DNA from 3 places in the Enterobacter cancerogenus genome. Region 1 is predicted to be linked to each of the others. Evidence: predicted binding sites of a transcription regulator. Region 1 holds the regulator's gene; each other region holds the start of a gene.

The links. The regulator Fur, encoded in region 1, represses iron uptake genes when iron is present. The targets are predictions, from matches to a motif close to ATAATAATGAGAACNACTATCAA.
Region 2: a site for Fur is predicted at 2,515-2,537, ahead of efeU (iron uptake transporter permease EfeU). Genes of this name have one in related genera too.
Region 3: a site for Fur is predicted at 5,437-5,459, ahead of exbB (tol-pal system-associated acyl-CoA thioesterase). Genes of this name have one in related genera too.

What each region holds. Positions count from the first base shown of each region.
Region 1 is NZ_CP077290.1:1,274,244-1,284,718, reverse strand. It holds gene nagE (PTS N-acetyl glucosamine transporter subunit IIABC) at 1-1,356, shown strand, start outside; gene glnS (glutamine--tRNA ligase) at 1,530-3,197, shown strand; gene chiP (chitoporin ChiP) at 3,645-5,042, shown strand; gene chiQ (ChiQ/YbfN family lipoprotein) at 5,085-5,414, shown strand; gene fur (ferric iron uptake transcriptional regulator) at 5,557-6,003, opposite strand; gene fldA (flavodoxin FldA) at 6,295-6,825, opposite strand; gene ybfE (LexA regulated protein) at 6,981-7,268, opposite strand; gene ybfF (esterase) at 7,398-8,171, opposite strand; gene seqA (replication initiation negative regulator SeqA) at 8,355-8,903, shown strand; gene pgm (phosphoglucomutase (alpha-D-glucose-1,6-bisphosphate-dependent)) at 8,928-10,475, shown strand, end outside.
Region 2 is NZ_CP077290.1:889,148-899,622, forward strand. It holds gene efeB (iron uptake transporter deferrochelatase/peroxidase subunit) at 1-449, opposite strand, end outside; gene efeO (iron uptake system protein EfeO) at 455-1,582, opposite strand; gene efeU (iron uptake transporter permease EfeU) at 1,626-2,459, opposite strand; gene I6L58_RS04235 (NupC/NupG family nucleoside CNT transporter) at 2,711-3,895, shown strand; gene I6L58_RS04240 (DUF3574 domain-containing protein) at 3,983-4,402, opposite strand; partial or broken gene putP (sodium/proline symporter PutP) at 4,519-6,026, opposite strand; gene putA (trifunctional transcriptional regulator/proline dehydrogenase/L-glutamate gamma-semialdehyde dehydrogenase) at 6,450-10,412, shown strand.
Region 3 is NZ_CP077290.1:3,456,725-3,467,199, reverse strand. It holds gene I6L58_RS16405 (aldo/keto reductase) at 2-1,042, shown strand; gene I6L58_RS16400 (TIGR00645 family protein) at 1,150-1,638, opposite strand; gene I6L58_RS16395 (ESA_00282 family adhesion-associated protein) at 1,720-2,223, opposite strand; gene I6L58_RS16390 (hypothetical protein) at 2,326-2,730, shown strand; gene I6L58_RS16385 (cytoplasmic protein) at 2,711-3,163, shown strand; gene I6L58_RS16380 (SDR family oxidoreductase) at 3,251-4,126, shown strand; gene exbD (TonB system transport protein ExbD) at 4,214-4,639, opposite strand; gene exbB (tol-pal system-associated acyl-CoA thioesterase) at 4,644-5,375, opposite strand; gene metC (cystathionine beta-lyase) at 5,627-6,814, shown strand; gene yghB (DedA family general envelope maintenance protein YghB) at 6,958-7,617, shown strand; gene I6L58_RS16355 (AraC family transcriptional regulator) at 7,662-8,561, opposite strand; gene yqhD (alcohol dehydrogenase) at 8,757-9,920, shown strand; gene dkgA (2,5-didehydrogluconate reductase DkgA) at 10,027-10,475, shown strand, end outside.

The DNA.
Region 1 (10,475 bases):
TTCCAGATTGGTGAATTCACTAACGCCGCTGGCGCGGTATTCCACGGTGATATCAACCGCTTCTACGCAGGCGACGGCACCGCGGGCATGTTCATGTCTGGCTTCTTCCCTATCATGATGTTTGGTCTGCCTGGTGCTGCGCTGGCAATGTACCTGGCTGCGCCGAAAGCGCGTCGCCCAATGGTTGGCGGTATGCTGTTGTCCGTTGCGATTACGGCCTTCCTGACCGGCGTAACCGAGCCACTGGAATTCCTGTTCATGTTCCTGGCTCCGCTGCTGTATCTCATGCACGCTATCCTGACCGGTATCAGCCTGTTCGTTGCCACCCTTCTGGGTATCCACGCTGGCTTCTCCTTCTCAGCAGGCGCCATCGACTATGTGTTGATGTACAACCTGCCGGCGGCAAGCAGCAACGTCTGGATGCTGGTGGTGATGGGCCTGATCTTCTTCGTTATCTACTTCGTTCTGTTCAGCGCGGTTATTCGTATGTTTAACCTGAAGACGCCGGGCCGCGAAGATACCAAAGACGACGTTGTGACCAGTGAAGCAAACAGCAATACCGAAGAAGGTTTAACCCAGCTGGCAACCAACTACGTTGCCGCTGTGGGTGGTACCGATAACCTGAAAGCCATTGATGCCTGTATTACCCGTCTGCGCCTGACCGTGGCCGACTCCGCGCGCGTCAGCGATGCAATGTGCAAACGCCTGGGTGCGTCTGGTGTGGTGAAACTGAACAAACAAACCATCCAGGTTATCGTGGGTGCGAAAGCCGAATCTATCGGCGATGAAATGAAAAAAGTGGTTGCCCGTGGGCCGGTAGCTGCCGCCTCAACGGATAGCGCGCCAGTGGCTGACGCTCCGGTGGTGAAACCGCAGGCTGTGCCAAATGCGGTAACCATCGCTGCCCTGGTCTCTCCGGTGACCGGTGAAGTGGTAGCGATTGAGCAGGTGCCAGACGAAGCGTTCGCCAGCAAAGCGGTCGGTGACGGTGTCGCTGTTAAACCAACGGAAAAAACCGTGGTGTCTCCGGCAGCTGGTACTATCGTGAAAATCTTCAACACCAACCACGCGTTCTGTCTTGAGACCGAAAACGGCGCGGAGATCGTTGTCCACATGGGTATCGATACCGTGGCGCTGAACGGCCAGGGCTTTACTCGCCTGGTGGAAGAGGGGGCTGAAGTGGTCGCAGGCCAACCGATTCTGGAAATGGATCTGGACTACCTGAACGCCAATGCGCGCTCGATGATTAGCCCGGTGGTTTGCAGCAACATCGACGACTTCAGCGGCCTGGTCATTCAGGCGAAAGGTCAGGTCGTTGCGGGCCAAACCCCACTGTATGAGATTAAAGGCAAGTAATCGCTCCTGAGTAGAGTCATGCCTTAAGCGGCGGGGGGATAACCTCCGCCGCTTTTTTTTGCGGTTATTGTCCCCATTATTTTATTCTGAATAGACGTTTTAAAGGTTGTCACTACGTCCGGCTTATAAGATCATATGCCGTTATACGTTGTTTATGCTTTGAGGAATCCACGATGAGTGAGGCAGAAGCCCGCCCGAGTAACTTTATTCGTCAGATCATTGATGAAGATCTGGCCAGTGGTAAGCACACCACGGTTCATACGCGTTTCCCGCCGGAGCCAAACGGCTACCTGCACATCGGCCACGCGAAATCTATCTGCCTGAACTTTGGTATCGCACAAGACTACCAGGGACAGTGCAACCTGCGTTTCGATGACACTAACCCTGCAAAAGAAGACATCGAATACGTTGAGTCCATCAAGAACGACGTGCAATGGCTGGGCTTCAACTGGTCGGGCGATATCTGCTACTCCTCTAACTATTTTGATCAGCTGTTCGCCTATGCGGTTGAGCTGATCAATAAAGGTCTGGCATATGTGGATGAGCTCTCTGCTGACGAAATCCGTGAATACCGCGGCTCGCTCACCGCACCGGGTAAAAACAGCCCGTACCGCGACCGCAGCGTAGAAGAGAACCTGGCGCTGTTTGAAAAAATGCGTGCCGGTGGCTTCGAAGAAGGCAAGGCCTGTCTGCGTGCCAAAATCGATATGGCCTCGCCATTCATCGTCATGCGCGACCCGGTGCTGTACCGCATTAAGTTCGCGGAACACCACCAGACCGGGAACAAGTGGTGCATCTACCCGATGTACGACTTCACCCACTGCATCAGCGATGCGCTGGAAGGCATTACGCACTCCCTGTGTACTCTCGAGTTCCAGGACAACCGTCGTCTGTACGACTGGGTGCTGGATAACATCACCATCCCTGTGCACCCGCGTCAGTACGAGTTCTCTCGTCTGAATCTGGAATACACGGTGATGTCCAAGCGTAAGCTGAACCTGCTGGTAACCGACAAGCATGTAGAAGGCTGGGATGACCCGCGTATGCCGACCATCTCTGGTCTGCGCCGCCGGGGTTACACCTCTGCCTCTATCCGCGAGTTCTGCAAACGTATTGGTGTGACCAAACAGGACAACACCATTGAGATTGCCTCTCTGGAATCCTGCATCCGTGAAGATCTGAACGAAAACGCTCCGCGCGCGATGGCGGTGATCGACCCGGTTAAACTGGTTATCGAAAACTACCCGCAGGGCGAGAGCGAGATGGTGACGATGCCGAACCATCCGAGCAAGCCTGAAATGGGCACACGTGATGTGCCGTTTAGCGGTGAGATTTGGATCGATCGCGCGGATTTCCGCGAAGAAGCCAACAAGCAGTACAAGCGTCTGGTGCTGGGCAAAGAAGTCCGTCTGCGTAATGCGTACGTGATTAAAGCCGAGCGCGTTGAAAAAGACGCGGAAGGCAACATCACCACCATCTTCTGCTCTTACGATGCCGAAACGCTGAGTAAAGACCCGGCGGATGGCCGTAAAGTGAAGGGCGTTATCCACTGGGTGAGCGCATCGCACGCGCTGCCGGTTGAGTTCCGCCTGTATGACCGTCTGTTCAGCGTGCCTAACCCAGGCGCTGCGGAAGACTTCCTGTCAACGATTAACCCGGAATCACTGGTGATCAAGCAGGGCTTTGCCGAACCGTCGCTGAAAGCCGCACAAACCAGCAAAGCGTTCCAGTTTGAACGTGAGGGTTACTTCTGCCTGGACAGCCGCTACAGCACTGCGGAAAAACCGGTATTTAACCGTACTGTCGGTCTGCGCGATACCTGGGCCAAAATCGGCGAATAATATCGCTGCACTGGTCAATGAGAAACAAACGCCGCTAATTGCGGCGTTTTTTTATTTAATGATCATGCCATTAAAGAACGCTTTTAATAAGGGAAGTCAAAATAACTGGTCAATGCGGTGCTACTTATTTTTTTTAATAAAGTTTGTATATACCCTAAAACAGTAAAGAGGAATTAACAGACAGGTTTTTTAACCCTTAGCCATTGAAAAATCGCGCTTCCCCCCGCCATTACTCGCTTCGGCGTAAATGTTACAAAGCACTACTAATTATGTGCACTTCGTCATAATCCTGAGTTTTGCCCACGAAAAAGCATTGATAATTCGCGTCGCGAAAAATAACCTAAAGACGGTAGTTAATTCGAGGGTATTTCTAACTACCCCTGACCATTAGGTCTTTTATATTTTTCGCCGTTCAGGCGTTTTTAATTCGTCAAAGAGGAATAATCTATGCGTACGTTCAGTGGCAAACGTAGTGCGCTGGCGCTGGCTATTGCCGGTGTGACAGCAATGTCGGGCCTGGTGATTGCGCCAGAGGCTAAAGCAGAAGGTTTCATTGATGATTCAACCCTCACGGGCGGAATTTATTACTGGCAGCGTGAGCGTGACCGTAAAGACGTCACTGAAGACAAATACAAAACCAACCTTTCTCACTCCACCTGGAACGCCAACCTGGACTTCCAGTCGGGTTATGCCGCGGATATGTTTGGCCTGGATATTGCGGCGTTTACCGCAATTGAAATGGCGGAAAACGGCGACAGCGGTCACCCGAACGAAATCGCATTCTCCTCCAGCAATAAAGCCTATGACGAAGACTGGTCCGGGGATAAGAGCGGCATAAGCCTCTATAAGGCTGCGGCGAAATTCAAATACGGCCCGGTATGGGCGCGCGCAGGTTATATTCAGCCAACCGGACAGACGCTGTTAGCCCCACACTGGAGCTTCATGCCGGGTACCTATCAGGGCGCAGAAGCGGGGGCCAATTTTGACTACGGCGATGCCGGGGCGCTGAGCTTCTCCTATATGTGGACCAACGAATACAAAGCGCCGTGGCACATTGAGATGGATAAGTTCTACCAGAACGATAAAACCACTAAAGTGGACTACCTCCACTCCCTGGGTGCGAAGTATGACTTCAAAAACGACCTGGTACTGGAAGCCGCCTTCGGACAGGCTGAAGGCTATATCGATCAGTATTTCGCGAAAGCCAGCTACAAATTCGACGTTGTGGGCAGCCCGCTGAGCACCAGCTATCAGTTCTATGGCACGCGTGATAAAGCCAGCAACGGCACCGTTAACGATATCTACGACGGTACCGCATGGCTGCAGGCGCTGACCTTCGGTTACAAGGTGGGCCAGGTTGACCTGCGTCTGGAAGGGACGTGGGTGAAGGCGGAAGGGCAGCAGGGTTACTTCCTGCAGCGTATGACCCCAACTTATGCATCATCAAACGGTCGTCTGGATATCTGGTGGGATAACCGCTCTGACTTCAACGCCGACGGTGAAAAAGCCGTCTTCTTCGGTGCAATGTATGACCTGAAAAACTGGAATCTGCCAGGCTGGGCGGTCGGTGCTTCTTATGCTTACGCGTGGGACGCGAAGCCTGCTGATATGGCAACCCCGGATGCGTACTACGATCCTAATTACCGCCTGAAAGAGTCCTCCTACAGTCTGGATGCGAGCTACACCCTGCAGGACGGGCGTGCCAAGGGCACCATGTTCAAACTGCACTTCACGCAGTATGACAACCACTCCGATATCCCAAGCTATGCGGGCGGTTACGGCAACATCTTCCAGGATGAACGTGACGTGAAATTCATGGTCATCGCGCCATTCACTATTTTCTGATGAAACCCCGGCGGGCGTGGCCCGCCGAAACGGAGACGGCAGATGAAAAGAAAAGTAGTCATGGTCGCGATGCTGGCAACAGGGCTGGTGGCCTGTGCGCAGCCTCAGGCCCCGAAAGAAGATTCGCGTCTGAAAGAGGCCTACAGCGCCTGTATCAATACCGCGCAAGGCTCGCCGGAGAAAGTTGAAGCCTGCCAGAGCGTGCTGAATGTGCTGAAGAAAGAGAAAGCGCATGAGCAGTTCGCGACGCAGGAGAATGTCCGCGTGATGGATTACCAGGCCTGTATTCAGGCGCGTCAAACCGGTAACGATCAGGAAGTCGAGAAGCGTTGCGATAAGATCTGGCAGGAAATTCGTAATAATAACCAATAGCGCTGTTTGACGCCCGGTGGCGCTGCGCTTACCGAACCTACAGAGGTGTCATCGCCCGTAGGCCCGGTAAGCGCAGCGCCACCGGGCTTTTTAAGGCAAAAAAAAGCCAACCTTGCGGCTGGCTCAGAGTATGAAAGTTTGCTTATTTCGCGTCGTGCGCGTGCTCATCTTCGCGGCAATCGCCTTCCGCACAGTGTCCATACAGGTACAGGCTGTGGTTAGTCAGACGGATACCGTGGCGCGCGGCAATTTCACGCTGGCGTGATTCAATAGAATCATCGCTGAACTCAATGACCTTGCCGCAGTCGAGGCAGATCAGATGATCGTGGTGGTGTTGCTGGGTCAGCTCGAAAACAGATTTACCGCCTTCGAAATTATGACGGGTAACAATGCCCGCGTCATCAAACTGGTTCAGCACACGATAAACGGTTGCCAGCCCAATTTCTTCGCCCATGTCGATAAGACGCTTGTAAAGGTCTTCCGCACTGACATGGTGATTGTCTGGCCCCTGAAGCACTTCAAGGATTTTTAACCGAGGAAGCGTTACTTTCAGGCCAGCCTTCTTTAATGCGGTATTGTTGTCGGTCATGCGGAATCTGTCCTGTTGCTAAACGTTTCACTTCAAAAGAAGAAGTGACAGAAAATGCACCTGGGATAATGCGTCTCATTATAGAACTGCCATGGCTAAATGAAAACTGCAAGTCTCAGGCAAAGTATGCTTATAAAAACGTGGTATCACCAACAAACTTGTTCGATGGAGCCCACTTTTTATCAGGGGGATATTGTACAGGTCTGAGCGAAAAAGTTAAAAGTTTGTAGCAATTAATTTAATCGGTTTTACCTGGCATGCGGGCGCAACCGCAGTTGCGCCGCAGGAAAATCAGGCGTTAAGAATGTCGTCGAGGTTCAGTTCTTCACGGACCTGCTTCACCCATTTTTCGACACGCTCAGCGGTCAGTTCTGGCTGGCGATCTTCGTCGATAGCCAGACCCACGAAGTGATCGTCGTCTGCCAGGCCTTTGGACGCTTCAAAGTGGTAGCCCGCCGTTGGCCAGTGGCCGACAATCGCCGCGCCGCGTGGCTCAATGATGTCGCGGATGGTGCCCAGCGCATCACAGAAGTATTCCGCGTAGTCTTCCTGGTCGCCGCAGCCAAACAGGGCAACCAGCTTGCCGTTGAAGTCCACTTCTTCGAGCGTCGGGAAGAAATCGTCCCAGTCGCACTGCGCTTCGCCATAGTACCAGGTCGGTATACCCAGCAGCAGGATGTCATAACCTTCGAGGTCTTCTTTGCTGCTTTTGGCGATGTCATGTACATCGGCAACGTCTTTACCGAGCTGTTTTTGAATGTTTTTTGCGATGTTTTCGGTATTGCCGGTATCACTGCCGAAGAAAATGCCGATGATTGCCATGAGTAAAATAACCTCTTGAAACTTAATGGTATGGTGGCGCAATTTGTCCACGGATAAGGGCAATAATAGCAGAACTGGCAACCCTGCGGAAACAGCTATCGCGCAGGACTGCACTCTGTGCTACATGAAAAGGGAAATACGGGGGTTTTTCAGACTTATGCCTTGCTGCGTAACGCGTTGAGCTGAGCGAGCAGCATCTCTTCAATCAACTCGCTGCGGCTGATATCACGGGCGGAGGCCAGCTCGTTTAGCGCATCGACAGCGTCAGCGTTGAGCTTCAGTTCGACACGCTTAAGCCCACGATTTTTATCGCGTTTAAGCTGGTTGCGTTTATTGATACGCAGCTGTTCATCACGCGAAAGCGGATTCGTCTTGGGTCGTCCCGGGCGACGCTCATTCGCGAACAGGTCTAGTGTCGTACGGTCCGTTTGTTCTTTGGCCATGATTCAGAGACTTCGGGGGAAAACAAGCCGCCCTGTTAATGCCCGGGCGATAAGCGCGCCATCATACATCACCGAAAACGACACGCCAACGACTGGAAGCCCTCTGTCTTCCAGTCGCTCTCTTTTTAATCAATTCGCCGTATCAGTAAGATAGCGGCGGATAGCGCGCAGGACCGCCTCCGGTTTTTCTGCATGAACCCAGTGGCCCGCCCCGGCGATGACGTGCGCGCGAGCCTGTGGGAACTGCGCCAGCAGTGCGTCGCGGTACGCCTCGGTCACGTAGGGTGAATTGCCGCCGGTAATAAAGAGGGCAGGGTGCTGCCAGGCGGGAACCGGCTGCCAGCCGACAATGTGAGTATACTGATCCCAAAGTACCGGGACGTTAAAACGCCACTGACCGTCGACAAAGGATTTAAGCAGGAACTGCACCACGCCTTCCTCATCGAGGTGTTCACGCATGACGGCTGCGGCCTGCTGACGGGTAGACACGCCAGACTCCGTGACCGCATTGATCGCCGCGAAAATCTCGTCGTGGCGACGTACGTCGTAATCCACGGGGGCCACGTCAACCACCACCAGACCAGCAATACGTTCCGGTGCCAGCGCCGTCAGCGCCATCACCGCTTTGCCACCCATGGAATGCCCGACTAAAGTGACCTTCTCAAGTTGATGGGCATCCAGCGTATCCAGCAAATCCTGCGCCATCGCCGCATAAGTCATGTCAGGCGAACGCCCGGAAAGGCCATGATTACGCATATCGACCTGCAAAATGTCATGATCGGCAACCAGATCGCGCGCCAGTATGCCCAGGTTATCCAGGCTACCAAACAGGCCGTGAACCAGTACGATGGGAGAATTATTGTTCGGCGATTGTGCAGATTGCGCTCGGGTATTCAATTTCATGGCAAAGTTCTTTTTTTACGTATGTCAGGTTAGGGTATCATGTTGTCCATTCTGCCGCCCGGCTGCAAGGATCCAGTTTAATCCGACTTTTGCCGCCAACCTGGTTTGACGCTATCCGCTGTTGGGATTTGCTCCTATAATCCCAACGACTTGTATTCAGATAAGATATCGCACTGGATTAAGATGAAAACAATCGAAGTTGATGACGAACTCTATCAGTATATTGCCAGCCAGACGCGGCATATCGGGGAGAGCGCGTCCGACATTTTACGGCGTATGCTCAAAATTTCCGCCGCCGCACAGCCTGCTACCCCAGCCACTAAAGATGTCGTCTCTCAGCCGAGTGTTACCGCACAAGCAAAACCTGCCGTCGCGCCGGTGAAAGACAAAGTGCGCGCGATGCGCGAGCTGCTGCTGTCAGATGAGTATGCAGAACAGAAAAAGGCGGTTAACCGCTTTATGCTGGTGCTGACTACACTTTATTCACTGGATAACACCGCGTTTGCTGAAGCGACCGAGTCGCTGCATGGTCGTACCCGCGTTTACTTCGCGGGCGATGAGCAGACGCTGCTGCAAAATGGCAATCAAACCAAACCTAAACACGTCCCGGGCACACCGTACTGGGTGATCACCAATACCAATACGGGCCGCAAGTGCAGCATGATTGAACACATCATGCAGTCCATGCAGTTCCCGGCGGAATTGATTGAAAAGGTTTGCGGTACAATTTAACCCTTGCATCAGAAGGACCAGGCAATGGCAAATCACAGCCGTGCAGGCCAACCTGCACAACAAAGCGATTTGATTAACGTCGCTCAACTGACCGCCCAGTACTACGTGCTGAAGCCGGTGGTGGGCAACGCAGAACACGCAGTGAAGTTTGGTACATCTGGCCACCGCGGCAGCGCGGCGCGCCACAGCTTTAACGAGCCGCACATTCTGGCCATTGCCCAGGCCATCGCGGAAGAGCGCGCCAAAAACGGCGTCACCGGTCCGTGCTATGTTGGGAAAGATACGCACGCCCTGTCTGAACCGGCCTTCATTTCCGTACTGGAAGTGCTGGCGGCGAACGGCGTCGACGTGATTGTTCAGGAGAACAACGGCTTTACGCCAACGCCTGCGGTGTCCAACGCCATTCTGGTGCACAACCAGAAAGGGGGCGCGCTGGCAGACGGGATTGTGATTACGCCATCCCACAACCCGCCGGATGACGGTGGCATCAAATACAACCCGCCTAACGGTGGCCCGGCAGACACTAACGTCACCAAAGTGGTGGAAGACCGCGCCAACGCGCTGCTCGCAGACGATCTGAAAGGCGTTAAGCGCATCTCTCTGGATGCGGCCATGGCCTCTGGCCACGTGAAAGAGCAGGATCTGGTGCAGCCATTCGTGGAAGGGCTGGCGGAGATCGTCGACATGGCGGCGATTCAGAAAGCGGGCCTGACGCTGGGCGTTGACCCGCTTGGCGGTTCCGGTATCGAATACTGGAAACGTATTGCCGAGCACTACAAGCTGAACCTGACCATCGTGAACGATCACGTCGATCAGACCTTCCGCTTTATGCACCTGGATAAAGACGGCGCGATCCGTATGGACTGCTCGTCAGAGTGCGCAATGGCCGGCCTGCTGGCGCTGCGCGATAAATTCGATCTGGCGTTTGCTAACGACCCGGATTATGACCGTCACGGTATCGTCACGCCTGCTGGCCTGATGAACCCGAACCACTATCTGGCGGTGGCGATTAATTATCTGTTCCAGCATCGTCCACAGTGGGGCAACGAGGTGGCTGTCGGTAAAACGCTGGTCTCTTCTGCGATGATCGACCGCGTGGTCGACGCGCTGGGCCGCAAGCTGGTGGAAGTGCCGGTAGGCTTCAAATGGTTTGTTGACGGTCTGCACGACGGCAGCTTCGGCTTCGGCGGCGAAGAGAGCGCGGGGGCTTCCTTCCTGCGCTTCGACGGCACGCCGTGGTCAACCGATAAAGACGGCATCATCATGTGTCTGCTGGCAGCGGAAATCACCGCTGTCACCGGTAAAAACCCGCAGGAGCACTATAACGAGCTGGCGGAGCGTTTTGGCGCGCCAAGCTACAACCGTCTCCAGGCGAGCGCGACCTCTGCGCAGAAAGCGGCGCTGTCTAAGCTTTCGCCAGAAATGGTCAGCGCCAGCACTCTGGCCGGTGATCCGATCACGGCTCGCCTGACGGCCGCTCCGGGTAACGGCGCGTCTATCGGCGGTCTGAAGGTGATGACCGAAAACGGCTGGTTCGCCGCGCGTCCGTCCGGCACGGAAGATGCGTACAAA
Region 2 (10,475 bases), 390 kb from region 1:
CGTGCATCAAACAGCGATTCACCCAGCGATACGGTGATTGTCAGATTATCAGGGGCGATAAACGGCCCCAGAATACCGGAGTCCATCGGCGGCAGGCGCGGATTTGGCGTGTCCGGGGCTGGCCCACCCGCGGTGAGAAACGCGATACGTGCCGTCAGCAGGCGGAACAAACGCTCCAGGTCGGCTTTGTCACTTGCCAGTGAATCGAAAGCCACCAGCATCATGGAGGCCTGCTGCGGGGTCAAAATGCCCGACTGGTGCACGCCGTAAAAAGGCTGGGTCTCCATGCGGGCATCCGGTGACAGCGTGCCGGGGGCACTCTGCGGTTTTGCCGCATGTGCCACCGGACACCCTCCCGCCAGGGCAAGCGCGCCGCCGAGCGCCCCTACCCCTTTCAGTAACCGACGTCGCGACGGTTGTGCGACGTCATACTCGTCTTGCTTGTTCATTCTACTTAGTCCAGACCCAGCACGCCGCGCAGTTGAGCCAGATCTTCCGCCAGGGTGGTCACAGGGCCTTTCAGCGCGTTACGGTCAGCGTCGGTCAGTTTGTCGTAGGTTTCAAATCCGTCTTTGGTGCGGTACTTCGCCAGAATAGCGTCGACTTTCCTGAAATTAGCATCGACTTTCGCCAGCAGTTCGCCGTTCTCTTTCTGCAGCTGAGGACGCAGCAAATCAACAATCTTCTGCGCGCCGTCAACGTTCGCCTGGAAATCCCACAGGTCGGTGTGGCTGTAGCGATCTTCTTCACCGCTGATTTTGCTCGCCGCCACTTCTTCAATCAGGCCTGCTGCACCGCCCACCACTTTTGACGGTGGGAACGCCAGCTCGCTGATGCGTTTTTGCAGGTCCAGCACGTCGCTGTTCAACTGCTCCGCATATTTCTCCATCCCTTTGGTGGAGTTGTCGCCGAACAGAGCTTTTTCAAGGCGGTGGAAGCCGGTGAATTTAGGATCGGCTGCTTTCTGCTCGTAGTCATCTTCGCGGGCATCGATACTGCCGTCGAGGTCGGAGAACAGCTCGGCAATCGGTTCGATACGCTCATAGTGCTGGCGGGTTGGGGCATACAGGGATTTCGCTTTTTCGATATCTCCTGCTTTCACCGCGTCGATAAAGGCTTTTGTCCCGGCAACCAGATCCGCAGTCTCTTTCATGACATACGCTTTATACGCGGTGATGGCCTCACCCAGACTCAGCAGGGCATCCCCTTTGGCCGCGTCAGCAGTGGCTTCGCCCTTAACGATCAGTTTCCCTTTCGGGTTCGTCAACAGACCGCAGGTCATGTCATATTCACCCGGTTGCAGGTTAGCGGTCATCTTCTGGGTGAAGCCCGGCGCGATATTTTCGCGCTCTTCCACCACCATCACGCCTTTGAGGATCTCCCACTCCAGCGCCTTTTGACTGTGGTTTTGAATAATAAACTGGGTTTTACCGCTGTTAACCGTGATGGTCATCGGTTCACACTGCTTATCATTCACGGTGACTTTCACCTGCGGAATATCAGCGGCCTGCGCGGATAATGCAGACGCAAAGAGCGCCGCCATACCAACCTGTAACGCACTACGACGAAATTGAATTGCCATGACCTTTCCCATTTAAAAGTATGTTGTAACTAAATAATGCACTTCACGGCGCGATTTGCGACGGCTGAGTGCTGGGGCGCGAAGGCATAAAGAACAGCACCAGCGCCGGAATAAGGTAGAGGAAGTACACCGCCACTTCGCTGATGCTTGGCGTTTCCTGGTAGCCAAAAATGCCTTCCAGTAACGTTCCGGTCAGAGAATGGGTGGAGAGAATGCCGCTGAGGTTAAACGCCACGTCCTGGAAGTGATTCCACAGCCCGGCTTCATGGAAGGCGCGGATCGCCCCCGCCGCCAGCCCGGCCGCGACCAGCAGAATAAACAGGCTGGTCCATTTGAAAAACGCGCCCAGGTTAAGGCGGATGCCGCCCCAGTAGAGCAGAAAGCCGAGCACGACGGCGGTTGCCAGCCCGAGCATGGCACCCAGCGGCGGCCAGATGCCGACATCCTGCTGGAATGCCGCCAGCAGGAAGAAAACCGATTCCAGACCCTCGCGCGCGACGGCGAAAAAGACCATCGCGATCAGCGCCCAGCCGTGGTGATTGCCTTTTTGCAGTGCGTTGTCCACCGCCTGCTCCAGCTGCACCTTCACGTTGCGCGACACTTTGCGCATCCAGAACACCATCCAGGTGAGGATCACCACCGCAATCACTGCGACCAGCCCTTCAAACAGCTCCTGTTCCCGCTGCGGGAATTCGCCGGTAGTTTCGTTGATAAGAATGCCCAACCCCAGACAGAGCGCGGCCGCCAGAAAAACGCCCACCCACATCACGCCAATCCAGCGTCCGCGCTGGGTTCGCTTCAGATAACTGGCGATAAGGCTGACAATCAGGGCCGCTTCAAGGCCTTCACGTAACATAATGAGAAATGGAACAAACATGCCGACACCTTAAATGTTTATCGCGGTCAACTGATGCAAAGAAAGGTAAATTCTTTTGATAGTGATTATCATTACGGCGGAAAGAAAAACAAGCGAAATATGGGGCGTTTTGATGACGAGATGTAAACGGATCGCCGGGTAATAGTTAGCGTAGTTATAATTAAGTTTATAAGTTATAACGAAAATGCCCATTTACGGTTAATCGGCACTGTGGCTAAATGTCCGCCTCAAAAACCAACCGTAACCACACTATGTATAACATTATCCATTTCCTGCTGGCGCTGGTCATAATCCTCGCCCTTGCCTGGCTGGTGAGTTTCGATCGCCGCCAAATTCGTATTCGCTTTGTCTTACAGTTGATCGTTATTGAAATTGCGCTGGCCTTTTTTTTCCTGCACGCGCAAAGCGGCCTGTTTATTATTCGTTACGTCTCGGGATTCTTTGAATCCCTGCTGAAATTCGCGGCCGAAGGGACGAATTTTGTCTTCGGGGGGATGGGTGAAAAAGGGCTGGCGTTTATTTTCCTCGGCGTACTGTGCCCGATTATATTTATTTCGGCGCTGATTGGTATTCTCCAGCACTGGCGTATTCTGCCGATTTTTATTCGCGTAATCGGCACGCTGCTGTCAAAGCTGAACGGCATGGGCAAGCTGGAATCGTTTAACGCGGTAAGCTCGCTGATCCTCGGCCAGTCGGAAAACTTCATTGCTTACAAAGGCGTCCTGGGCGATCTCTCCTCGCGCCGTCTGTTTACGATGGCTGCCACCGCCATGTCGACCGTTTCCCTGTCGATTGTCGGCGCCTATATGACCATGCTCGACGCCAAATTTGTCGTTGCGGCGCTTATTCTCAATATGTTCAGCACCTTTATTATTCTCTCGATTATCAACCCGGCGCGCCCGGAAGCGGAATCAGAGATTAAGCTGGAAAAAATGCATGAATCGCAAAGCTTCTTTGAAATGCTCGGCGAATATATTCTGGCCGGGTTTAAAGTAGCGATGATTATTCTGGCGATGCTGATTGGCTTTATTGCGCTGATTAGCGCGGTCAACGCCCTCTTCTCCAGCGTATTTGGTATGAGCTTCCAGCAGATCCTGGGCTACGTCTTCTATCCGCTGGCGTGGCTTATTGGGATCCCGCTCCACGATGCCTTGCACGCCGGCAGCATTATGGCAACCAAACTGGTGGCGAACGAGTTTGTGGCGATGATTGAGCTGCAAAAAATTGCCCATCAGATGTCACCGCGCGGGCTGGGCATTTTATCCGTCTTCCTGGTGTCGTTCGCTAACTTTGCGTCTATCGGCATTGTCGCCGGAGCGATTAAAGGCCTTAACGAGCGTCAGGGCAACGTGGTCTCGCGCTTCGGTCTGCGTCTGGTGTATGGCGCAACGCTGGTGAGCCTGCTGTCGGCGAGTTTTGCGGGGCTGGTATTGTAAGAGGCTTTGCCGGGTGGCGCTTCGCTTGCACGGGCCTACGGGATTTGTAGGCCCGGTAAGGCGTAGCTGCCACCGGGCCTGGTTTTATTAAAACTGCACGCACACCGGCTGATCGACCCGCATCACCGACTCCTGCGCGAAGCGAGATTTATAGATCCCGCGCAACGCTTCGATATTCTTTTCGCTCTGCGCATCGTGAGCATGGATTAGCATCAGCGCTTTACTCGGCTCCCGCGCCACTTTTCCGTCGTTACCCAGCCACTGACCGCGCGCGTCAAACACCGTTAAGCCGTCGCGAAAACGTGGCGTCACGTCCTGATCGACAAACTGCTGCCACTCGTTGCCGGTGATCTGCGCGCCAGCAGGACGGTTTAAGCCGAAATAGAGCGTGGTCTGCTGCATCTGGTTATCTGCTTTGCAGGTCTCCACGGCTGTGCGTTGCGCGGGCGCGTTACAGCCTGCCAGCATCAGTAATGCCGCCACCATCAACCCTGTTTTAATTGTCATTGTTCGCTATCCTCATCGTTATAAGTGCAGCGATATCACCGTAACTCTGGAAAATTTGCAAGAAAAAAGCCGGGTGGCGCTAGCGCTTACCCGGCCTACGGTGTGACGTGGAAAAATTATTCTGCCTGCAGCTTAGACGGTGGTGCAGAGTGGTAATGCGCGTCCGCTTCAGCGAAGCGTTTTTGCATCGCAGCAGACGGTGCCTTGCCAAGCAGACTGAACACCACAATGCCGATGCTGCCGAAGATGAAGCCCGGAATGATTTCGTACAGGCCCAGCCACGCGAACTGTTTCCAGACGATGACGGTGACCGCACCGATAATCATCCCCGCCAGCGCGCCGTTGCGGGTCATGCGCGACCACAGTACCGAGAAGAGCACCACCGGACCAAAGGCCGCGCCGAAGCCTGCCCATGCGTAACTTACCAGCCCCAGCACGCGGTTTTCCGGGTTTGCCGCTAGCGCGATGGAGACCAGCGCCACCACCAGCACCATGAAACGCCCTACCCACACCAGCTCTTTCTGGCTCGCCCCTTTACGCAGGAACGCCTTGTAGAGGTCTTCGTGATTGCGCTGGAGCAGACCAGCAGCTGGCAGCTCAGGGTCGACATCACCGCCGCCAGAATCGCAGATAGCAGGATACCGGCAATCCACGGGTTAAAGAGGATCTGCGCCAGTTCAATGAACACACGCTCGGCGTTCTGGTTCACCGCCCCTGCCTGCGCCGGGTTGTTGTTGAAGTACGCAATCCCGAAGAAGCCGACCGCACATGCGCCAGCCAGACAGAGGATCATCCACGTCATACTGATGCGACGTGCATGGACGATGGTGTGGTGAGAATCCGCCGCCATAAAGCGCGCCAGGATATGCGGCTGACCAAAGTAGCCCAGACCCCAGCCCATCAGGGAGACGATGGCCACGAAGTTAAGCCCCTTCAGCATATCGACGTTTTCGATGCTCTTCTGCTTGATCACTTCCAGCGATTCGCCAAAACCGCCGACGGTGAAAATCACAATCACCGGCGTCAGGATCAGGGCGAAGATCATCAGGCTGGCCTGCACGGTATCCGTCCAGCTTACCGCCAGGAACCCGCCCACGAAGGTATAGATGATGGTTGCGGCGGCACCGGCCCACAGCGCGGTTTCATAGCTCATGCCGAAGGTGCTTTCGAACAGACGTGCACCGGCTACGATGCCGGAGGCGCAGTAGATGGTGAAGAACAGCAGGATCACCACCGCAGAGATAATACGCAGGATGCGGCTGTTGTCTTCGAAGCGGCCGGTGAAGTAGTCCGGCAGCGTCAGGGCGTTATTGTTGGCTTCGGTGTGGACGCGCAGGCGGCCCGCCACCAGCTTCCAGTTGATCCATGCGCCGACGGTCAGGCCGATGGCGATCCAGCTTTCTGAAATCCCGGAAATGAAAATCGCGCCCGGCAGCCCCATCAGCAGCCAGCCGCTCATATCGGAGGCACCCGCAGAGAGCGCGGTCACCATCGGGCCTAAGCTGCGGCCGCCCAGAATATAGTCGTCAAAGTTTTTCGTTGAACGCCATGCCAAAAACCCTATCAGGATCATGCCGAGGATATAAACGAGAAATGTCACCAGCATCGGTGTGCTAATTGCCATTCAAATTCTCCAAATTGTCGAGCGACAACCGTCCGGGTTGCCTTGTTATGTCATTACCGGAACGGGGTAATGAGTGTCTGTATTTCTGTTGGCCGCGCGTATCCTGCCGGAAGCAGTGCTCGCACACAAACGATTTAACACGGCATTTACATCAAATACATCCCAGGTTTGATACGTCTTTCCTATAGGTTGCACTCGCTCACGCTTTTACGGGTTGCACCTTTCAAAACTGTTAAGTTCCGCATGAAACCGCGCCACAGGCGACCTCGCCTTCGTCATTTTTTAGCTAACCAGTCATTAACAATTAAGCCATTTGCCAGCTTGCAGCACAGGTCACATTTAACACGGTTGCACAAAGTTGCAACATGGTGGATATTTCACGCTAACGATTGAACACGCTTACAGAACAACAGGAGTTTTGGCATGGGGATGACCACCATGGGGGTTAAGCTGGATGACGCTACCCGCGAACGGATTAAAACCGCGGCGACCCGCATTGACCGGACGCCGCACTGGCTAATCAAGCAGGCGATCTATAATTATCTCGAAAGGCTGGAGAGCGACGAAGGGCTGCCCGAGCTGCCTGCCCTGCTCGCCGGCGCAGCGAACGAAAGCGAAGAAACCGCCGCTGTTGTCGAAGAGACCCATCAGCCGTTCCTGGAGTTCGCCGAGCAGATCCTGCCGCAATCCGTCAGCCGCGCAGCCATTACCGGCGCTTACCGTCGGGCCGAAACCGACGCCGTGCCGATGCTGCTGGAGCAGGCCCGCCTGCCGCAGGACATTGCCGCTCAGGCGCACAGCCTGGCGTACCAGTTGGCCGACAAGCTGCGTAATCAAAAAAATGCCACCGGCCGCGCCGGGATGGTGCAAGGCCTGTTGCAGGAGTTTTCCCTCTCCTCTCAGGAAGGCGTGGCGCTGATGTGCCTGGCGGAAGCGCTGCTGCGTATTCCGGACAAAGCCACCCGCGATGCGCTGATCCGCGACAAAATCAGCAACGGCAACTGGCAGTCACACATTGGCCGCAGCCCGTCGCTGTTCGTTAACGCCGCCACCTGGGGGCTGCTGTTTACCGGCAGACTGGTGTCAACCCATAACGAAGCGAATCTTTCCCGCTCGCTGAACCGCATCATTGGCAAGAGCGGCGAGCCGCTGATCCGTAAAGGCGTGGACATGGCGATGCGCCTGATGGGCGAGCAGTTCGTCACCGGGGAAACCATTGCCGAAGCGCTGGCAAATGCCCGCAAGCTCGAGGACAAAGGCTTCCGCTACTCGTACGACATGCTGGGCGAAGCGGCGCTGACCGCCGCCGACGCACAGGCGTACATGGTCTCTTACCAGCAGGCGATCCACGCCATCGGTAAAGCCTCCAACGGGCGCGGCATTTATGAAGGGCCGGGCATCTCCATCAAGCTTTCTGCCCTGCACCCGCGCTACAGCCGCGCGCAGTATGACCGGGTGATGGAAGAGCTGTATCCGCGCCTGAAATCCCTGACCCTGCTGGCGCGTCAGTACGACATCGGGATTAACATCGACGCCGAAGAGGCCGACCGTCTGGAGATCTCCCTCGATCTGCTGGAAAAACTGTGCTTTGAACCAGAGCTGGCGGGCTGGAACGGGATTGGCTTTGTGATCCAGGCCTACCAGAAACGCTGCCCGTTCGTCATTGACTATCTGATTGATCTCGCCTCCCGCAGCCGTCGCCGCCTGATGATCCGTCTGGTGAAAGGCGCCTACTGGGACAGCGAAATCAAACGCGCGCAGATGGAAGGCCTGGAAGGTTATCCGGTCTACACCCGCAAGGTTTACACCGACGTCTCTTACCTCGCCTGTGCGAAAAAACTGCTCGGCGTGCCGAACCTGATCTACCCGCAGTTCGCCACCCACAACGCCCACACGCTGGCGGCAATCTACAGCCTGGCCGGGCAGAACTACTATCCGGGACAGTACGAGTTCCAGTGCCTGCACGGCATGGGCGAACCGCTGTACGAGCAGGTGACCGGCAAAGTGGCCGACGGCAAGCTGAACCGCCCGTGCCGAATTTATGCCCCGGTCGGGACGCATGAAACCCTCCTGGCCTACCTGGTGCGTCGTCTGCTGGAAAACGGCGCGAACACCTCCTTCGTCAACCGCATCGCCGACACTACGCTGCCGCTGGATGAACTGGTGGCCGATCCGGTGCTGGCCGTTGAAAAAATGGCGGCGCAGGAAGGTCAGGTTGGTCTGCCGCATCCGAAAATTGCCCTCCCGCGCGAACTGTACGGCGCAGGCCGTGTTAACTCCGCGGGCCTGGATCTGGCCAACGAACACCGTCTGGCATCCCTCTCCTCTGCCCTGCTCAACAGCGCGTTGCAGAAATGGCAGGCAAAACCGATTCTTGAGCACGCCGTCGACGACGGTGAAATGCAGCCGGTGATCAACCCGGCGGAGCCAAAAGATATCGTCGGCTACGCGCGTGAAGCCACGGAAGCGGAAGTGGAGCAGGCGCTGGAGAGCGCGGTGAACAACGCGCCAATCTGGTTCGCGACGCCGCCGCAGGAGCGTGCCGCCATTCTGGAACGCGCGGCGGTGCTGATGGAAGATCAGATGCAGCAGCTCATCGGCATTCTGGTGCGTGAAGCGGGTAAAACCTTCAGCAACGCCATCGCCGAAGTGCGCGAGGCGGTTGACTTCCTGCATTACTATGCCGGGCAGGTACGCGATGATTTCGACAATGAAACGCACCGTCCGCTTGGCCCGATTGTCTGTATCAGCCCGTGGAACTTCCCACTGGCGATCTTTACCGGCCAGATTGCTGCCGCTCTCGCCGCAGTCAACAGCGTGCTGGCGAAACCGGCCGAGCAAACGCCGCTGATTGCCGCCCAGGGTATCGCTATCCTGCGCGAAGCGGGCGTGCCTGCGGGCGTGGTCCAGCTGGTGCCGGGCCGCGGTGAAACGGTTGGGGCAAAACTGACCTCAGACAACCGCGTGCGCGGCGTGATGTTTACCGGCTCCACCGAGGTGGCGACGCTGCTGCAACGCAACATCGCCACGCGTCTGGATGCGCAAGGACGCCCTACGCCGCTGGTGGCGGAAACCGGCGGGATGAACGCCATGATCGTCGACTCCTCCGCGCTCACCGAGCAGGTGGTGGTTGACGTGCTGGCCTCGGCGTTTGACAGCGCAGGTCAGCGCTGCTCGGCCCTGCGCGTGCTGTGCCTGCAGGATGACATTGCCGACCATACGCTGAAAATGCTGCGCGGCGCGATGGCCGAATGCCGCATGGGCAACCCGGGACGCCTCACCACCGACATTGGGCCGGTGATTGACGCCGAGGCGAAAGAGAATATCGAGAACCACATTCAGACGATGCGTGCCAAAGGCCGCCCGGTGTTCCAGGCAGTGCGTGAGAACAGCGAAGACGCCCGCGAATGGCAGACCGGCACCTTTGTCCCGCCAACGCTGATTGAGCTGGCAAGCTTCGACGAGCTGAAAAAAGAGGTCTTCGGGCCAGTGCTGCACGTCGTGCGTTACAACCGAAACAACCTGAACGAGCTTATCGGGCAGATTAACGCCTCCGGCTATGGCCTGACGCTTGGCGTGCATACCCGCATCGATGAAACCATCGCTCAGGTTACCGGCAGCGCGAAAGTCGGCAACCTGTACGTCAACCGCAACATGGTGGGTGCAGTGGTGGGCGTGCAGCCGTTCGGCGGCGAAGGCCTGTCCGGCACCGGTCCGAAAGCGGGTGGACCGATGTACCTGTACCGTCTGCTGGCAAACCGTCCGGAAAATGCGCTGAGCGTTACCCTGGCGCGCCAGGATGCCGCCTACCCGGTAGATGCGCAGCTCAAGGCCGTGCTCACGCAGCCGCTGGACGCGCTCATCAAGTGGGCCGACAAGCGTCCGGAACTGCGCACCCTGGCGCAGCAGTACGGCGAGCTGGCGCAGGCTGGTACCCAGCGTCTGCTGCCGGGGCCGACCGGCGAGCGCAACACCTGGACGCTGATGCCGCGCGAGCGCGTACTGTGCATGGCCGATAACGAGCAGGACGCGCTGGTTCAGCTGGCCGCCGCTGCCGCCACGGGTTGTGAGGTGCTGTGGCCGGAAGACGCGCTGCACCGCGATCTCGCCAAGCAACTGCCGAAAGAGGTGGCCGCCCGCATTCACTTTGCGAAACCGGATGCGCTTCTCACCCAGCCGTTTGACGCGGTGATCTACCACGGCGACTCGGATCAGCTGCGCGAACTGTGCGAGCAGGTGGCGGCCCGCAGCGGGGCCATCGTGTCGGTGCAGGGCTTTGCCCGCGGTGAAACAAATCTGCTGCTGGAGCGTCTGTACGTTGAACGCTCGCTCAGCGTGAATACCGCCGCCGCAGGGGGCAACGCCAGCCTGATGACTATCGGCTAATTGTGTAAAATCCCCCGGTGGCACTACGCTTACCGGGGCTACATACGTTACCGTAGGCCGGAT
Region 3 (10,475 bases), 2.2 Mb from region 1:
CATGTCCTGGCATCCCTACCCTGGCCGCTACGAAAATATGCAGTACCGCTTCTGCGGGCAAAGCGGCCTGCGCCTGCCCGCGCTGTCGCTCGGCCTGTGGCACAGCTTTGGCCACGTTCAGGCGCTGGAGTCCCAGCGCGCGCTGCTGCGTAAAGCGTTCGATCTCGGCATTACCCATTTTGACCTCGCCAACAACTATGGCCCACCGCCGGGCAGCGCCGAAGAGAACTTTGGTCGGCTGCTGCGCGACGATTTTGCCGGGTATCGCGACGAGCTGATTATTTCCACCAAGGCGGGCTACGACATGTGGCCGGGGCCTTACGGCTCGGGCGGTTCGCGTAAGTATCTCCTCGCCAGCCTCGACCAGAGCCTGAAGCGCATGGGCGTGGAATATGTCGATATTTTCTACTCCCACCGCGTCGATGAAAACACGCCCATGGAGGAGACGGCTGCGGCCCTGGCGCACGCCGTGCAGAGCGGCAAAGCGCTGTATGTGGGGATCTCCTCTTACTCGACGGAGCGAACCCGGATCATGGCCGGGCTGTTGAGCGAGTGGAAGATCCCGCTGCTGATCCATCAGCCGTCCTATAACCTGCTGAACCGCTGGGTCGATAAAACCGGGCTGCTGGATGCGCTGGACGCTAACGGCACCGGCTGTATCGCCTTTACGCCGCTGGCGCAGGGGTTGTTAACCGGAAAATACCTGAACGGCATTCCGGACGGATCGCGCATGCAGCGTGAAGGCAAGAAAGTGCGCGGACTGACGGAAAACATGCTGACCGAGGCCAACCTGAACAGCCTGCGCCTGCTTAACGAAATGGCGCACGCCCGCGGGCAGACGATGGCGCAGATGGCGCTGAGCTGGCTGCTGAAAGACGAGCGCGTCACGTCGGTGCTGATCGGTGCGAGTCGCCCTGAGCAGCTTGAGGAGAACGTTCAGGCGCTGGAAAACCTGCGCTTTACGGACGATGAACTGGCGCGAATTGACCAGCACGTTGCGGATGGTGAGTTGAATCTGTGGCAGGCGTCGTCAGATAAGTAAAGTGAACGGAAATACCCCCACAGCCGTATATTCCCCTCACCCTAACCCTCTCCCCTAAGGGGCGAGGGTTAGGTTCGATGCGCGCATAAATTTGTGCATGAGGGAAATTACTTCTTACTGATCTTATCCAGATACCCCATCACGAACGCCGACAGGACAAACGTCAGGTGGATAATGACATACCACATCAGCTTGTTGTCCGGTACGTTCTTCGCATCCATAAACACGCGTAAAAGATGGATGGAGGAGATCGCCACAATGGAGGCGGCCACTTTGTTTTTCAGCGAGGTGGCGTCCATTTTGCCGAGCCAGCTCAGCTTTTCTTTGCGCGCGTCGATGTCCAGCTGAGAGACAAAGTTCTCATAGCCGGAGAACATCACCATCACCAGCAGCCCGCCGACCAGTGTCATGTCCACCAGCGACAGCAGCACCAGAATCAAATCCGCTTCCGCAATGGAGAAGATGTTGGGCAAGACGTGAATAATTTCCTGGAAGAACTTGATCGTCAGAGCGATAAGCGCCAGGGAGAGGCCAAAGTAGACCGGCGCCAGGATCCAGCGAGAGGCGTACATTGCGTTTTCAAAAAAGCGTTCCATAGAGTCCTGTCTGCAAACGAAACCAGCGCTCAGTATATCTCAGGAGCGCTTACTGTTTGCAACAGCTAACCAACAAAGCACTTACACTTCCTGCGGGTTTACGTCCGGGCGCGCATATTCCGGCCACACCAGCGCCACCAGCTCCGGGTAGGCTTCAAGGCTGAACTCGCGAAAACACTGGCGCAGATTTAATACGTCCAAATCCGAATACGAGACCTTCTCGCCATTCAGACAACGTTTTTTGATATTGTCATAATATTTGTACACCGCCGAATTCAGGTCGCTGCAGCGGCGCTGTGCTTCAAACAACCCGGGCGTATCATTAATTTCAGCCATTTTCATGCGCTTAATAGTCGCATGCAAAAAGTCGATATATTCATGATTGACCCGCCAGTACCAAACCGGTGTTATCGCGTTCATCAATACCGAGAAATGATCTTCCCCTTCCTCTTTTGTCATCGGCTCTGGCTGTGGCGGGACGCTGGCATCCTTCGATACTTTGGTTTTATTGAACTCTTGCATCAATAAAAGAACGCCGGCGGTCAGTAATAGCAATGTAATGACCGTAAAGAAAATACTGTTCATGGGTAGGCTCCATTTTTTTTGATTTTAAAATTGCCTCATGTTATTGTCAACGAATCTCACCCTAATACTAACCCCACCCTGTTGAAATTAAAGGACGTTACAATGCTGCCCGACAATCTCGTCCCGGCTAAGTACCACATCACGCCTGTGGAGCAGCCTGCGAAGGAAGCAGAAAAAGAGACGAATTTCACTCAGGGAAAAAGAAAGCTCTCCGATTATGAGTCCGAAATATTAATTGGTGTCTCACAGTCCGGTAAATCCCGTAATATGTTGCTGGAAGAACACGACCGCCATATTAAGGATCGCTTGTTTCGCGCCGTAAAAATTGAAGCCTTTGTACACCTGCTGGACGATCTGCAAGCCGAGGGCGAAATAGATGCCCAGACCTTAAGTCAAATAATGGCTGAAAAAACCAAAGAAATAAACGAAGCGGGAAATGAAATTTGGCTTAATTTAATTACCCGCGAAAAAAACACCCCCATTTTTTATGACCTCGGGGAAGATTAACGTGAAAGCAGTTAGCGATAATAACGTTTATTTGACTTTAGAAGATAAAAAAAGCGACGAGTTTATCTTAAAGCAGAATCTCGCTGCGTTACGAAACATCAAAAACGCCGAGATGACGCGTATTACCCAGGATCTGGTCTCTATCCCGGCGACGCTGGTGCGCCTGAAATGGCAGAACCGCCGTGAAATTTATGCTTTACAGGTGAAAGAGGAGATTTACGGCGCGGTGATGAATGCCATCATTGAAAAGCAGCCGGAGCTGAAAGAGAAGCTCCTCGGACGCCTTGAAGCCCACTACCAGTACCTGCTGGCGCGCGAAACCGCAACCCTGCGCCTGACCCGCAAACTCGCCGAAGGCGACTACCGCACCTCCAGCATCACCTGCGTCGCGCTTGATGAAGAGGCGCACGCCAGTATTACAGATAATCCTTAATTATCCCTGCTTTTCGATAAAATCTCCTACGCTTAATGGGTAAGTTCACTCAAAAGGAGATCCCTTATGGCACATCACCAGACGAAAATGCAGGACCCCACCACGCAGTATCACACCGGTGAATACCCTAAGCAGAAGCAGCCTGCCCCTGGCGTGCAGTCAAAGATGACGCCTGTGCCGGACTGTGGCGAAGAGAGCTATAAAGGCAGTGGACGACTCCAGGATCGTAAGGCGCTGGTGACAGGGGGCGATTCCGGTATCGGACGCGCTGCCGCCATCGCTTACGCGCGTGAAGGCGCAGACGTAGCGATTAACTACCTCCCGGCGGAGGAAGAGGACGCGCAGCAGGTCAAACAGCTGATTGAAGAGGCGGGACGTAAAGCGGTGCTGATCCCGGGCGACCTGAGCGATGAGCAGTTTGCCCGCTCGCTGGTGCATACCGCGCACGGGGCGCTGGGTGGTCTGGATATCCTGGCGCTGGTTGCCGGTAAGCAGACGGCGGTAGAGAAAATTGCCGATCTCACGACCGAGCAGTTTAAAGAGACCTACGCGGTCAACGTCCTGGCGCTGTTTTACATCACCCAGGAAGCCATCCCGCTGCTTCCGGCCGGGTCCAGCATCATCACCACGTCCTCGATTCAGGCCTACCAGCCAAGTCCACATCTGCTGGATTATGCCTCAACCAAGGCCGCGATCCTGAACTACAGCCGCGGGCTGGCGAAGCAGATCGCCGAAAAAGGGATTCGCGTGAACGTGGTCGCACCGGGTCCAATCTGGACCGCGCTGCAGATTTCCGGCGGCCAGCCGCAGGAGAAAATCCCGCAGTTTGGTCAGCAGACGCCGATGAAGCGTGCGGGGCAACCTGCGGAGCTGGCACCGGTGTATGTCTATCTGGCAAGCCAGGAATCCAGCTACGTCACGGCAGAAGTGCACGGCGTGTGCGGGGGAGAACACCTCGGTTAAAAACCGTTGTGGGGAATAAACAAAGGGGGCCGCGATGGCCCCCTTTTTACATTCACAGTGTGTTACCGACTGGCGTTAACGGTGAAATCACTTCGCCGCCGTTTTCTCTTCACCCACCAGACCAATCTTCAGGTAACCCGCCTGATGCAGCGTGTCCATTACCTTCATCATGGTTTCGTAATCAACGGTTTTATCCGCGCGGAAGAACACGGTGGTGTCTTTCTTGCCGCCGGTGAGCTGGTCCAGCGCCGGAATGACTGACGAATCCGTTACCGGGTCGTTGCCCAGGAACATGGATTTATCGGCCTTAACCGACAGGTAGATTGGCTTTTCCGGACGCGGCTGCGGCTGGCTGGACGAGGCCGGCAGGTTCACCTTCACGTCAACCGTCGCCAGCGGCGCAGCCACCATGAAGATAATCAGCAGCACCAGCATCACGTCGATAAACGGCGTGACGTTGATTTCATGCATTTCGCCGTTATCGTCCAGATTTTCGTTAAGACGCATTGCCATAGTATCAACCTAAGCGCAGTTTGGACGCCGCATGTACCGGTTTAACGGCGCTGGCGTTGAGGTCCAGGTCACGGCTTTGCAGCAGCAGAACCTGCGCCGCAACGTCACCCAGCGTGGCTTTATAGCTGCCAATCATACGCGCGAAGATGTTGTAGATAACGACCGCAGGAATTGCTGCCACCAGGCCGATAGCCGTCGCCAGCAGCGCTTCTGCGATACCCGGCGCAACAACCGCCAGGTTGGTAGTCTGCGTTTGGGCAATACCGATAAAGCTGTTCATGATGCCCCAGACGGTACCGAACAGGCCGACAAACGGAGAGATCGCACCGATTGTCGCCAGATAACCGTTACCGCGGCCCATATGACGGCCCACAGCAGCAACACGACGTTCCAGACGGAAGCCGGTACGCTCTTTGATGCCTTCGTTATCTTCACTGCCTGCGGAGAGTTCCAGCTCGTTCTGCGCTTCATTCACTAAAAGGGAGGTCAGGCTTTTCGCGTGGAAGGATGAGGTCAGGTCGGATGCCTGATCCAGAGAGCGGGCTTCAGCCAACTGCTGCTGTTCGCGCTTAAGACGACGCTTCTGCGAAATAAGCTCAACGCTCTTGCTGAAGAAAATAGCCCAGGTGACAACGGACGCCAGGATCAGGCCGATCATCACAATCTTAACCACGATGTCGGCATGATGATACATGCCCCAAACGGAGAGATCCGTCTGCATCAAATTATTACCCACTCTGTATCTCCAGGACGCAAATCACAAATTCTGAGCATAATAATATCAAAACAACGTCGAATTGATAGTAGTTCTCATTAGTATTTACATAGTGCCGTAAATTTCACTCACTTTCCTTGCGCTTACGCAGGAAAAATTTTCAGAGCCGCAATTTTAGAAAATTTTCGCCTTATTCCACCATCGCAGAAGTGCACTTTTTTACTTTCATGGTAGTCTGGACGTCCAGACGTATAAAAACAGGGCTATCCAGGATGACGAAGAAGCAGCTTGATACCACGCTGGTGCAGGCCGGACGCAGCAAAAAATACACCCAGGGCGCGGTCAACAGCGTGATCCAACGGGCCTCCTCTCTAGTGTTTGATACCGTTGAGGACAAAAAGATCGCCACGCGTAACCGCGCCACTGGCGGGCTGTTCTACGGGCGTCGGGGCACCCTTACCCATTTTTCGTTGCAGGAAGCGATGTGCGAGCTGGAAGGCGGGGCGGGCTGCGCGCTGTTCCCCTGTGGCGCAGCGGCCGTTGCCAACACTATTCTGGCGTTCGTGGAACAGGGTGACCATATCCTGATGACCAACACGGCGTACGAACCGAGCCAGGATTTCTGCACCAAAATCCTCAGCAGGCTCGGCGTCACCACCGGCTGGTTCGACCCGCTAGCGGGCGAAGGCATTGCCGACCTTATTCAGCCGAACACGCGCATTGTGTTCCTGGAATCACCGGGGTCGATCACCATGGAAGTACATGACGTCCCGGCCATCGTTAAGGCGGTGCGCAGCAAAGCGCCTGAGGCAATCATCATTATCGACAACACCTGGGCGGCGGGCGTGCTGTTTAACGCGCTGGAATTCGGTATCGATATCTCCATTCAGGCCGCGACCAAATACCTGATTGGCCACTCTGACGGCATGATTGGCACCGCGGTATCTAACGCCCGCTGCTGGGATCAACTGCGTGAGAATGCCTACCTGATGGGCCAGATGGTGGATGCTGATACGGCCTACATGACCAGCCGCGGCCTGCGCACGCTGGGCGTGCGCCTGCGTCAACACCATGAAAGCAGCCTCAGGGTGGCCGAGTGGCTGGCGCAGCATCCGCAGGTTGAGCGGGTTAACCATCCGGCGCTTCCCGGCAGTAAAGGCCATGAGTTCTGGAAACGTGACTTTACGGGCAGCAGCGGGCTGTTCTCATTCGTGCTTAAAAAACGGCTGAACAATGACGAGCTGGCAAGCTATCTGGATCATTTTACCCTGTTCAGCATGGCCTACTCCTGGGGCGGGTTTGAATCGCTGATCCTGCCTAACCAGCCGGAGCAGATCGCGGCGCTACGCCCGGGCGGAGAAGTGGACTTCAGCGGCACCCTGATCCGACTGCATATTGGTTTAGAAAATGTTGACGATTTAATTGCCGATTTAGCAGCAGGGTTTGCGCGCATCGTGTAGAGTGCAGGCTGAAAGTGTACTCCCTGGACATTTTTATTCACGGCGCAACCGGAAAAGTCTGCATGAGTTGCGCCTGCGATCAATCCCAACGGGCCAATTAGGGAGTACAATAGCGTTATATCTGCTGTTCCACAGGAAAGTCCATGGCTGTTATTCAAGATATTATCGCTGCGCTCTGGCAACACGATTTTGCCGCGCTGGCGGACCCGCACGTTGTGGGAATTGTCTATTTCGTGATGTTTGCGACCCTGTTTCTGGAAAATGGATTACTGCCAGCCTCGTTTCTGCCCGGTGACAGCCTGCTACTGCTTGCAGGGGCGTTAATCGGCAAGGGCGTGATGGACTTCGCACCCACGATGATAATCCTCACTTCCGCCGCCAGCCTTGGCTGCTGGTTGAGCTATTTGCAGGGCCGCTGGCTCGGGAATACCCGCGTCGTGAAGGGCTGGCTGGCGCAGTTGCCGCACAAATATCATCAGCGTGCGACCTGCATGTTTGATCGTCATGGCCTGCTGGCGCTGCTGGCCGGGCGCTTCCTCGCTTTTGTTCGCACCCTGCTGCCAACAATGGCCGGCATTTCCGGGCTGTCGAACCGCCGCTTCCAGTTTTTCAACTGGCTGAGCGCCCTGCTGTGGGTTGGCGTGGTGACATCCCTGGGCTATGCGCTGAATATGATCCCGTTTGTAAAACGTCATGAAGATCAGGTGATGACCTTCCTGATGGTGCTGCCGATTGTCCTGCTGGTTGCCGGGCTGGTAGGGACGATTGCGGTGGTGATTAAGAAGAAATATTGCAGCGCGTGATCCCCTCACCCTGACCCTCTCCCCACAGGGGAGAGGGGGAAAACCTAAGCGCCCTGCATTGTTCTGATGCGCGTCGCATCTTCCCCCGGCGTCACGCCGAAATAGCGCTTAAATTCCCGACTAAACTGCGATGCACTTTCATACCCAACGCGCATAGCCGCCGCGCTGGCCTTCATGCCGTCGTGGATCATCAGCATGCGCGCCTTGTGCAGCCGGTAGGTTTTAAGATACTGCAGCGGCGAGGTGCTGGTGACCGACTTAAAATTATGGTGGAACGCCGACACGCTCATGTTCGCCTCTGCCGCCAGCTGGTCCACGCTGAGGTTTTCCGTATACTGGCTTTCAATGCGTTTCAACACGCGGCTGATCAGGCTGAAGTGCGTCTGACGGCTCACCAGCGCCAGTAGCGCCCCGCCCCCCGGCCCTAACAGAACGTGGTAGAGGATCTCGCGGATAATCTGCTTGCCGAGGATACGGGCATCCAGCGGTCTTTCCATGACGTCCAGCAGGCGTTCAACGGCGCAGAGGATTTCATCCGACAGCGTCGCGGAGTTGATGCCGCTGGCCGCCATCGACGGCTGGAACAGCTCATCTTCCCCAATGTCCATCAGCAGCTCCTGCAGTTGCAGAATATCAACATTCACGCGGATCCCCGCCAGCGGAACCGCCTCCGTCGCGAACGTTTCACATTCAAAGGGTAAAGGCACCGTCAGGAGCAGATATTCATTGGTGTCGTAACGAAACACGCGCTCATTGATATAGCCAATTTTATGGCCGGAAAAGAGAAAAACGATGCCCGGCTGGTACATCACCGGCGTGCGCGTACCCGGCTGCGTCCCGTAGAGCAGGCGGATATCCGGCAGCAGCGCACTCAGGGAATTTTGCTTATCTATCAACTGTTTGATTTGCGAAGTAAGCTGTAAACAGATGTCATCGCGGTTCATTTTTTCTTACTCCAGAGGCGGTTTCCGACCCATGCAGTGTGCGCAATTTCATTCACTTTCTCCAGTACTCTGTAGAAATGGGCAAGACATCGGCAGAAATGTGCATTGAGAGGATAGCGCCAGATAGCCACAATGTGCAGCATCAGGTCGCCATTTGCGCCACCGCGGTTTTTCACCCACCAGAGGGAAAGAGCAATGAATAACTTTAATCTACATACCCCCACCCGCATCCTGTTTGGTAAAGGTGCCATCGCCGAACTGCGCGAGCAGATCCCCGCTGACGCCCGCGTGCTGATCACCTACGGTGGCGGCAGCGTGAAAAAAACCGGCGTGCTGGATCAGGTTTACAGCGCGCTGGACGGTCTGGACGTGCGTGAGTTCGGCGGCATCGAGCCAAACCCGTCTTACGAAACGCTGATGAACGCGGTGAAAATCGCGAAAGATGAGAAGATCACCTTCCTGCTGGCCGTGGGCGGCGGTTCTGTTCTGGACGGCACCAAATTCATCGCCGCAGCGGCCCACTACGCGGACGGCATCGATCCGTGGCATATTCTGGAAACCCGCGGCAGCGACGTGAAAAGCGCGATCCCAATGGGCTCCGTGCTGACCCTGCCCGCCACCGGTTCGGAATCGAACAAAGGTGCGGTGATCTCCCGTAAAACCACGGGTGATAAGCAGGCCTTTATGAACGAACACGTTCAGCCGGTATTTGCCATTCTGGACCCGGTTTACACCTACACCCTGCCTGCACGTCAGGTCGCCAACGGCGTGGTGGATGCGTTTGTTCACACCGTTGAGCAGTACGTTACCTATCCGGTGGATGCCAAAATTCAGGACCGCTTCGCAGAAGGCATTCTGCTGACCCTGGTTGAAGATGGCCCGAAAGCGCTGCAGGAGCCGGAAAACTACGACGTGCGCGCCAACGTGATGTGGGCGGCAACTCAGGCGCTGAATGGCCTGATCGGTGCCGGCGTGCCGCAGGACTGGGCAACCCATATGCTCGGCCACGAGCTGACGGCGATGCACGGTCTGGATCACGCACAAACCCTGGCGGTGGTTCTGCCTGCGCTGTGGAATGAAAAACGTGACACCAAACGCGCCAAACTGCTGCAGTACGCCGAGCGCGTGTGGAACATCACCGAAGGTTCTGACGATGCGCGTATCGATGCCGCTATCGAAGCGACCCGCAACTTCTTTGAAAGCCTGGGCGTGCCAACGCGTCTTTCCGGCTATGGCCTGGACGGCAGCTCCATCCCTGCCCTGCTGGCAAAACTCGAGGCGCACGGCATGACGCAACTGGGCGAGCACGGCGACATCACCCTGGACGTAAGCCGTCGTATTTACGAAGCGGCACGCTAAGCGTTTTTGTTGTCCCACCTTTCGTTTTTTGACATTTCGTCCAGACTTAATGCACACCAACATCGTCGGAGGCTCCCTTCGACGATGAGCAAATGGAGGAGGAAAAATGGCAAACCAAACCGTGATCAAGCTTCAGGACGGCAACGTAATGCCCCAGTTGGGGCTCGGCGTATGGAAAGCCGGTAACGACGAGGTCGTGTCCGCCATTCATAAAGCACTGGAAGTCGGCTACCGGTCGATTGATACCGCTGCCGCGTACAAAAATGAGGACGGCGTGGGCAAGGCGCTCGCCAGCGCAGGCATGCCCCGCGACGACCTTTTCATCACTACCAAGCTGTGGAACGACGACCAAAAACGCCCGCGCGAAGCCCTGCAGGAGAGCCTGGACAAGCTGCAGCTCGATTTTGTCGATCTGTATCTGATGCACTGGCCGGTTCCGGCTATCGATCATTACGTGGATGCCTGGAAAGGCATGATTGAGCTCCAGCAGGCTGGGCTGGTGAAAAGCATTGGGGTGTGTAACTTCCAGGTGCACCACCTGCAGCGTCTGATTGA